DNA from 3 places in the Rhizobium sp. AN68 genome. Region 3 is predicted to be linked to each of the others. Evidence: riboswitches for the same ligand, from Rfam matches in the RefSeq annotation. Region 3 holds a riboswitch; each other region holds the start of a gene.

What was found. Region 3 has a riboswitch for thiamine pyrophosphate ahead of RBH71_RS05610 (ABC transporter permease). Riboswitches for the same ligand answer to the same signal wherever they lie in the genome.
Region 1: another riboswitch for thiamine pyrophosphate. It lies ahead of thiB (thiamine ABC transporter substrate binding subunit); the one in region 3 lies ahead of RBH71_RS05610 (ABC transporter permease).
Region 2: another riboswitch for thiamine pyrophosphate. It lies ahead of thiC (phosphomethylpyrimidine synthase ThiC); the one in region 3 lies ahead of RBH71_RS05610 (ABC transporter permease).

Annotation. Positions count from the first base shown of each region.
Region 1 is NZ_JARWMI010000003.1:2,610,720-2,613,993, reverse strand. It holds gene RBH71_RS25725 (ABC-F family ATP-binding cassette domain-containing protein) at 1-895, shown strand, start outside; gene RBH71_RS25720 (VOC family protein) at 987-1,379, shown strand; TPP riboswitch at 1,425-1,535, shown strand; gene thiB (thiamine ABC transporter substrate binding subunit) at 1,574-2,587, shown strand; gene thiP (thiamine/thiamine pyrophosphate ABC transporter permease ThiP) at 2,607-3,274, shown strand, end outside.
Region 2 is NZ_JARWMI010000003.1:2,450,548-2,453,821, reverse strand. It holds gene RBH71_RS25005 (acyl-CoA dehydrogenase family protein) at 1-1,116, opposite strand, end outside; gene RBH71_RS25000 (acyl carrier protein) at 1,116-1,367, opposite strand; TPP riboswitch at 1,548-1,659, shown strand; gene thiC (phosphomethylpyrimidine synthase ThiC) at 1,754-3,274, shown strand, end outside.
Region 3 is NZ_JARWMI010000002.1:473,705-476,978, forward strand. It holds gene RBH71_RS05605 (TadE/TadG family type IV pilus assembly protein) at 1-1,168, opposite strand, end outside; TPP riboswitch at 1,350-1,452, shown strand; gene RBH71_RS05610 (ABC transporter permease) at 1,581-2,366, shown strand; gene RBH71_RS05615 (ABC transporter substrate-binding protein) at 2,363-3,274, shown strand, end outside.

The DNA of each region.
Region 1 (3,274 bases), on a different contig from region 3:
CGGTCTCGTCGGGCCGAACGGTGCCGGCAAGACAACGCTTTTGAAGATGCTGACCGGCCAGCTTCAGCCCGATAGCGGCACGGTAAAGCTCGGCACCAATCTGGAAATCGCGACGCTTGACCAGAAGCGTGAAGATCTCAATCCAAACGATACGCTCGCTCATTACCTCACCGACGGTCGCGGCGACAATTTGCTGGTCAATGGCGAGTTGAAACATGTGACGGGTTACATGAAGGACTTCCTGTTCCAGCCGGAACAGGCCCGCACGCCCATCCGCAACCTCTCCGGTGGTGAGCGCGCCCGTCTTATTCTTGCGCGCATTCTGGCGCGGCCTACCAACCTGCTGATCCTTGACGAGCCGACCAACGATCTCGATATCGAAACGCTCGATCTGTTGCAGGAAATCGTTGCGGGCTTTTCCGGCACGGTCATTCTCGTCAGCCACGACCGCGATTTCCTCGACCGTACCGTCACCTCCACAATCGCGCCCGCCAATCCGGACCAGCCGGATGGACGCTGGATCGAATATGCCGGCGGCTACTCGGACATGATGGCGCAACGCAAGGGTGCCGCAGAAGAAAAGCGCAAGGCGGAGAAGCAGGAAAAGGCAAAGACCGCCCCTTCCGCCTCCGCGTCGCAGGACCCCTCAAAGGCCAAGGGCAAGCTTTCCTTCAAGCAAAAATTTGCGCTCGAAAACCTTCCAAAGGAAATGGAGAAGGCGCAGGGCGAAATCGCCAAGCGTGAGCAGCGTATGGCCGATCCCAATCTGTTCACCAAGGACCCGGCTACCTTCAATACGCTGGCGCAGGAAATGACGAAGCTGCGCGAAAAGCTCGAAGCCATGGAAGAGGAATGGCTGGAGTTGGAGATGCTGCGCGAGGAAATTGAAGGGTGACTTGGTCGCGATTTCTTGACTGAGGTCTCATCCACCTTTGACAGGGAGGCGGAATTGCCGTTTCCTGTGCGGGTTCGGAGGAGTTCAGAAAATGCGCATGATCTTCGTCAATCTGCCGGTCAAGAATATCGAGACATCGAGAAGCTTCTTCACGGCTCTCGGTTTCACCTTCAATCCGGAATATTCGGATGACCGCACGCTCTGCATGATCGTTGAGGAGAACATCTTCGTGATGCTTCTTCAGGAGGAGCGTTTTCGCGATTTCATCAATGGCGATATCGCCGACGCCACACGCAGCACCGAGGTCCTGACCTGTCTCACAGCGGGAAGCCGTGAGGAAATCGACCGGATGATCGAAACGGCGCTCGCCTCGGGTGGCAGCAGCTGGAAACCGGTTCAGGATCACGGTTTCATGTATGCCGGTAGTTTTCAGGATCCCGACGGCCATGTCTGGGAACTGGTGCACATGGTGCAGCAGGCCTGACGGCAGCCATCTTGCCAATCAGAGACAGCGGGACTACATCATCATCTTGATCTAACGGGGTGTCTTTTGTGCTTGCGTGCAAAAGGCTGAGAGGCTTGCCAACCCGAAGAACCTGATCCGGTTCATACCGGCGGAGGGATTAGACGGCTTAAGGCAAGCGGCTATTTCCCTTTTCGTTTTTTGAGGAGATACCCGTGCGCCGTCGTCTTTTCCTGAATTCCCTCGTTGCCGTTTCGTTGTTTCTGCCCGGTCTTGCCACTGCTCAGGACAGACAGGAACTGACCGTCTACACCTATGAAAGCTTCGTTTCCGAATGGGGTCCCGGCCCCAAGGTGAAAGAGGCCTTCGAGAAAGTGTGCGATTGCACGGTCAATTTCGTCGGTGTGGCGGATGGCGTGGCGCTGCTCAACCGCCTGAAGCTTGAAGGGGCGGCGTCGAAGGCGGATGTCGTTGTTGGTCTCGACACCAATCTGGTCGCGGAAGCGAAACAGACCGGCCTCTTCGATATCAGCGGTATCGATGCATCGGCGGCCAAGGTGCCGGGCGGTTACAAGGACGACATTTTCGTCCCTTACGACTACGGTCATTTCGCCGTTGTCTATGACACGCAGACGATAAAAAATCCGCCGACGAGCCTGAAGGATCTGGTGGACGGCGATCCTTCACAGAAAATCGCCATTCAGGACCCGCGCACCTCCACGCCGGGGCTTGGCCTGCTGCTCTGGGTGAAGTCCGTTTACGGCGACAAGGCACCGGAAGCCTGGGCGAAGCTCCGGAAGCGCATTCTCACTGTTACGCCGGGCTGGTCGGAATCCTATGGCCTTTTCACCAAGGGTGAGGTGCCGATGGTGCTCTCCTACACCACGTCGCCTGCCTATCACATGGTCTCGGAAAAGACGGATCGCTATCAGGCCGCGGGTTTTTCCGAGGGGCATTACATCCAGATCGAGGTTTCCGGCCTTCTCAAAAACGCGCCGCACAAAGAACTGGCGAAGCAGTTCCTCGCTTTCACGCTCACATCAGGATTTCAGGATGCCATTCCGGAAAACAACTGGATGATGCCGGTCGCGGCAACGTCCACGCCCCTGCCCGAGGCATTTTCCAAACTCGTCGTACCGCAGAAGACCTTCCTGATGGACCCGGAAGAGGTGGCGAAGAACCGCAAGGCCTGGATCGACGAATGGCTTGCGGCCATGAGCATGAACTGAGCAAGAGGCACGCCCGCGCATGATGCTGCGTCGCGACTACAGATGGTCGATCATTGGCGGAACGGCGGCGTTTGCCGCCGTTTTCCTGTTCATGGCGCTTGCTGTATCAGCACTCCTGTCTTTCGATGCCGGCACATCCGCCACCGGAATCGTGGATGCCTACACGCTGCGCATCCTGCGCTTCACGCTCTATCAGGCAACGTTGTCCACTGTTCTTTCCATTGTTCTCGGCCTGCCGGTGGCGCTTGCGCTCTCCCGCAGACAGGATTTTCCGGGGCGGATTTGGATTATCAGGTTGATGGCTGTGCCGATGGGGCTGCCGGTCATCGTCGGCGCCTTCGGCATCATCACGATCTGGGGCAGGCAGGGTGTTTTGAATACTGCCCTTGTTTTTGCCGGTGCGGAGCAGCCCTTCAGTATTTACGGCCTTTCCGGCATTCTCATCGCCCATGTGTTTTTCAATCTGCCGCTTGCGGTGCGGCTGATGCTGGCCGGGCTGGAGCGGATTCCGGGCGAATATTGGCGGATGGCGGCAAGTCTTGGCATGGGGCCGGTTTCGGTTTTCCGCTTCATCGAGTGGCCGGCCGTCTCGCGGCTTGTTCCCGGTATTGCCGGGCTTGTCTTCATGCTGTGCGCCACCAGCTTCACGCTAGTGCTTCTGCTGGGCGGTGGACCGGCGGCGACGAC
Region 2 (3,274 bases), on a different contig from region 3:
GTCGTTGGAAATCATCAGGCGCGCGGAATGCGCGTCGCGAAGGTGTCGGCCAAGGCTGTAGGGCGTACCGTTCTTGTAACCCATGATGCCGCAGACCAGCATCGCTTGGTCGATGATCTCCAGAATGGTTTCCGAAGAACAGATCTTCACATTGTTCATGGCAACCGCGAACGCCATGGACATCAGCTTGTCCGGGTCGCTCTTGGTGTCTTCGTAAGCCTTTACGCCCGCAATGACGTTGGATTTGACCACCTGCAATTTGGTGGAAATTTCGGCAATGTGGATAGCGCCTGGCGGTGTGACACCGGGCGACTTGCGTGCAGCCGTCCTGACGAAGGATTGCGCGCGCAGCACCGCATCCGACGCGATGCCATACCACACGGCGCTCCACAGAAGATGCGAGCTTGCAAGCATGGATTGCGCGGCGATTTCCGCAAAGGGTTTTGGGAATATCTGCACCGCCGGCGCCTCGCCGCGGAACAGGAAACCGTCCGAACAGGTGCCGCGCATGCCGAGTGTGTCCCAGACGTGGGTCTTCTCGAGCTTGTACTGATCTTTCAGGAAGACGGTCATCACCTGATCGGCCGGGGCGGCATCCTTGTGGGCGCGCGAGGTGATGAGGATGGCATCCGCATTGCTGCCGTAGGAAATGACGGTGGCGTCCTTCTCCAGCCGGCAGATCTCTCCTTCGACCTCAATCGCGCAGATGGAATTGCGCAGATTGCCGCCGATTCCGCCTTCGGTCGTGGCCGAGGCGAGCAGAAGCTGTTCGCTTGCAATGCGGCTCATGAAACCCGCATGCCATGGGCTTGTCTCGCCGTGTTCCACAAGGCTCGATGCCTTGATGTGGTGCATGGCGAAAATCATCGCGGTTGCCGAACAGGCCTGGCCAAGCCGGGCGCAGATATCGGCGATTTGCTGTATGGATGCGCCTTCGCCACCAAGAGAGGACGGGACCTGAATGCCGAGAAGGCGCTCTTGTCTCAGCGCGTTGACGGCTTCCTCCGGGAAGCGACCGGTGACGTCCACCTCGTCCGCGTGTTTGGCGGCAATTGCTGCGACGCGGCTTGCGCGCGCGGACAGCGTTTCATCCTGCGGCGCAACGGTCACATTCATCAGGCTGCCTCTTTACCATCCAGAATGAGCTTAACGGTGTCTTCAATGGCCTTGATGCTGGCAAAGGACTTGCGGTTCAAGAGGTTGTCGGGGAATTCGATATCGAAAGCTTCCTCGATACCCAGCATCAATTGCACCGAGGCAAAGGAAGAAAGACCTGCTGCATAAAGATCTGCTTCGTTTTCAATCGTATCGACGGGGGTAGGAAGCTGGCCGAATTTTGCCAGTATTTCACGAATAGTCGCATTCATTCCGACTTATCTCCCATGAATTTAACATCAGGATGGTTTGTGCTTATCGTTAATTTGAAAACGATAATATTCGCCTAAACCGTTAGGTTAATTACCACTAACGGCGCTTTTGTTGTTCGTCCACCTTTGCCAGCCATCAGCAGCACCCTTGACAAATGTCGGGCGGTGTTTTCTCTTGTGTCCATTCACCAGGGGTGTCCCGTCAAGGGGCTGAGATTCTGCTTTTATGCGCAGTGACCCGTTGAACCTGATCCAGTTCATACTGGCGTAGGGACGGTGCAAAGACCGAAGGTCGGATTGCGTGTAACTTGCGCTGCCGACGCGTCGGTATTTTCCATCATTCCGGCTCGAACTGGGTCTCCACTGTCAAACTTTGGAGCCTCATGATGAATATCGTTGCCAAGAATATCCCGCTTGTCGTCACAACCGGGCCGCATCCCGCCTCCACGAAAATCCACAAAACCGGAATTTTGCATCCGCATATTCGCGTGCCGATGCGCGAAATCGCCGTCCACCCGACGGCGGGAGAACCGCCGGTCACGGTCTATGATTCCTCAGGCCCCTATACCGATCCATTGCATAACGTTCTGATCGAAAAGGGTCTGCCGCGCCTGCGTCACGACTGGGTTGTAGCGCGCGGCGATGTCGCGGCTTATGACGGTCGGCACGTCAAACCGGAGGATAACGGCTTTGCCACTGGCGAGCGCCTGACGCCTGAATTTGCCGTGCGCCACCAGCCGCTGAGGGCCACGGAAGGAAAAGCCGTAACGCAGCTTGCCTATGCGCGGGCAGGCATCATCACGCCGGAAATGGAGTTCATCGCCATTCGCGAAAATCTGGGGCGCGAAGCGGCGAAGGAGAAGCTGGCTCGTGATGGCGAGAGTTTCGGTGCGCAGATACCCGATTATGTGACGCCAGAGTTCGTCCGTCAGGAAGTCGCATCGGGTCGCGCCATCATCCCGGCCAACATCAATCACCCCGAGCTTGAGCCGATGATCATCGGCCGTAATTTTCTGGTCAAGATCAACGCCAATATCGGCAATTCCGCCGTCACCTCCTCCATGGCCGAAGAGGTGGAGAAGATGGTCTGGGCGATCCGCTGGGGTGCCGATACCGTCATGGACCTTTCGACCGGGCGCAACATCCACAATATCCGCGAATGGATCATCCGCAATTCGCCGGTACCGATCGGCACGGTGCCGCTTTATCAGGCGCTGGAGAAGGTCAACGGCATTGCCGAGGACCTGAACTGGGAAGTGTTCCGCGATACGTTGATCGAACAGGCGGAGCAAGGCGTGGATTATTTCACCATCCATGCCGGTGTTCGGCTGCATTACATTCCGCTTACCGTCAACCGTGTCACCGGTATCGTCTCGCGCGGCGGGTCGATTATGGCCAAGTGGTGTCTGCATCATCACAAGGAAAGCTTCCTCTACGAGCATTTCGACGAGATCTGCGATATCTGCCGTGCCTATGACGTTTCCTTCTCGCTGGGTGACGGGTTGCGGCCCGGTTCGATTGCCGACGCCAACGACGCCGCGCAATTTGCCGAGCTGGAGACGCTCGGTGAGTTGACACAGATCGCATGGGCGAAGGATTGCCAGGTCATGATCGAGGGCCCCGGCCATGTGCCGATGCACAAGATCAAGGAGAACATGGACAAGCAGTTGAAGACCTGCGGTGAGGCGCCCTTTTATACGCTTGGGCCGCTAACGACCGATATCGCCCCCGGTTACGACCACATCACTTCCGGCATCGGGGCAGCGATGATCGGCTGGTTTGGCACGGCGATGCTCTGCTATGTCACGCCGAAGGAACATCTCGGTCTGCCTGATCGTAACGACGTGAAGGTCGGTGTCATCACCTACAAGATCGCGGCTCACGCGGCCGATCTCGCCAAGGGGCAT
Region 3 (3,274 bases):
AGCCGATTTCCGCCTGAAAGGGCTTGATCCAGCTATTATACCAGTCATTCGTCGGCAGCGGCAGATAGGTGGTATAAAGCACCGCGATACGAAAACCCTTTTCCTTCAGTTTCGTACAGTCTTTGATGTCGATCGGCTCCTGACAGCGGCCTCCCGTCAGTTTTTTCGTACAGGAGGACGGCTTGTAACTGTCGCCCACCCCGTCTGAAACAAAGAAAATAACCTTATCCGGGTTCGCCGAGCTTGCGCCCGTGCCCGAACTGCCGACCTTATCTCCAATCTGGATCAGTGCCCGGTCGAAATCTGTTTGCTGGTCGTTGTTGTATCCCTGATAGGGGATTGACATAAGGTTGATTTCACCAGCTTTTTTCTTTGCTGCGTCCAGATCCGATGTCAGCGAAACGACCTCAAGCAGCTTGGTATCTTCCGCCCGTTCCCCGAAGGTATAGACGGCCATGCGATATTGATTGCTGCTTTTGCGCGTGGACTTTGCCGTGTCCATCAGGCTGGCGGTTGCCTTGGCAACCACGTCGATACGCGTCGTAACCCCGAGTTTCTTGGCCTTGAAGTAATAGCTGTTCGGGTCTGCCACGCCGTCCTTCACGATGTGGCAGGCAAAAGCGCATTTATCGCCAGTGTTCGCAACCAGGGTGGCAACATCCGTGGGTGTCGCGCCCACTCCCATGGAGGGCGTATTATCAAGCAGAAGATAGAAATCGCTGAAGGTTTCCGTTTCGTATTTGGCCGTGGCCGTGCCGGCAACCGAAACGAAATCCTTCCCCAGAAGCCCTGAGAGGGTCGTGCTGACCGACGCCTTGAAGCTGACGGACGACTCGACCACATTGCCGTGCTTGATCACCGAGACATCGACAGAGGTAATGGTGTAGTCCGCGTCGCCGCGCTGATTGCCATCGAAGAATGCCCGGGCTTCTTCATTGCCGACGGGAATGACACCGTCCCCCGACATCTTCTTTGCCGCCTGAACACTTGCGGACATATCGGCGACTGCCGCCAGAGCCGCGGAATCCGCCGCCTGCTGCAGATCGGCTTTGACCGACATGCCGCGCGTAATATCGAGCGCCACACCGGCAGCCCCGCACAGAGGCACCATGAGCAGCGCGGTCAGAATGCCAAAATTTCCAGATTTCTCTCGCCAGAAGTTTTTCAAGTTCGCCCCCAACCAATCTGGGAGCTGAAGCTAATACAGCGGAATTGAAAAGCGGTTTCAATAAATAACTAATTTTTGATAAACTTAATATAATCGACAACTAATATGTTCGCGGCAAATTCGCCAATATTCTCGTTAACTTTCAACGTTGACATTACTTCAAAACCCTCCTAGCAAAACAGTCTCTTCCGAGGGGAGCACCTGACGGTGCTGAGATGGCGATGAGCCGGACCCTTGAACCTGATCCGGGTCATGCCGGCGTAGGAACGGAAACTGTAGCGCGTTTGCGGTACTGCCCTTTCTCTTCTCCGCTTTGCCCGGATCTCCGTGATCGCCACAGCTGGAGACCGAACGATGATGATGAAACATCCTTCCCTTCGTATACGGTACGGCTGCGTCTGAGCCCCGGCCGATGCGTGCCTCCCATGCGCTGAAGGGCGTCGTTCTTATTCTGATTGTCTGGCAGCTGGGCATCTGGCTGCTTGCACCGCCCCGCTACATCCTGCCCTCGCCGGCCGATGTTGCCGCAGCACTCCTGCGCCAGCCAGCCTTCCTGTTCGGACAGGCCATGGTGACATCAGGTGAAATGGCTGTCGGGCTTGCGGCTGGCATTGCCGCCGGCATTCTCGTTGCCTTTACGATTGCCGCCGTCCCGCGTTTTGGCCGCCTCGTCTGGCCCATGGTTCTCGTGTTGCAGGCATTTCCGGTCTTCGTGCTGGCCCCCATTCTCGTACTCTGGTTCGGTTTCGGCATGGCCTCGAAAGTTGTCATGACGGCGATCATCATCTTTTTCCCCGTCGCTTCAGCCTTCACCGACGGCCTCAATCGCACGGATCGGACAATCCTCGATGCCGCCTCGCTGACAGAGGCGAGCCACTGGCAAATCCTCACCCGGCTGCGTGTGCCGCTGGCGCTTCCCTCACTCATTTCCGGGCTGAGGGTCGCAGCTCCGCTCGCCCCGCTCGGCGCGGTCATTGGCGAATGGGTGGGCGCCTCCGCCGGGCTCGGTTTTGTCATGATCCAGTCCAATGCCCGCATGCAGACCGACACAATGTTCGCCGCCATGACCATTCTCGCCCTCATGGCGGTGCTGCTGCGGCTTGTCGTCGACCGGGCAACGGCCAACCTCGCCCCCTGGGCCAAAGAAACAGACCATCTCATTCCTTTCAAACATTTGCGGAGACTTTCGGCACCATGAAACGAACTCTTCTTTCCCTCGTCGTCGCGGCAGCAAGCGTGCTTTCGCCTGTGCAATCGCAGGCGGCCGACAAGCTTACCGTGTTGCTGGAATGGTTCGTGAACCCGGACCATGCCCCGATGGTGATTGCCAAGGAACGCGGCCTTTTCGCCGATGCAGGGCTGGAGGTCGAGTTGATCCCGCCCGCAGACCCATCCGCCGTACCGCGTCTGGTCTCGGCAAAGCAGGCCGATATCGGTGTACACTACCAGCCGAACCTCTATCTCGACCACGATGCAGGGCTGCCGCTCGTCCGTTTCGGCACGCTGGTCGAAACGCCGCTGAACACCGTCACCGTTCTGGCCGACGGGCCGATCAAGAGCCTGAAGGACCTGAAAGGCAAGAAGGTCGGCTTCTCGGTTTCCGGTTTCGAGGATGCGATGCTGAAGCGCATGCTGGAGAAGGAGGGACTGACAAAGGACGATGTTGAACTGGTCAACGTCAATTTCTCACTCTCGCCATCCCTGATCGCCGGCAAGGTCGATGCCACGCTTGGCGGCTTCCGTAATTTCGAACTGACGCAGATGAAGCTTGAAGGCCACGAAGGCCGCTCGTTCTTCCCCGAGGAACATGGCGTGCCCGCCTATGACGAGCTCATCTTCGTCACCCATCGTGATCTCGTGAAAGATAGCCGCCTGCCGCGTTTTCTCTCGGCCGTTGAGCAGGCTGCTATTTTCATCACCAACCACCCGCAAGAATCCTGGCAGCTTTTCATCAAGGCCTATCCGAACCTTGACGACGGGCTGAACAAGCAGGCGTTTTTCGATACGCTGCCGCGTTTCGCCAAACGTCCAGCCGCACTCGATCGCACCCGCTACACACGCTTCGGCACCTTCATGCAGGACATGCAACTGATCAAGCGGGCGCCG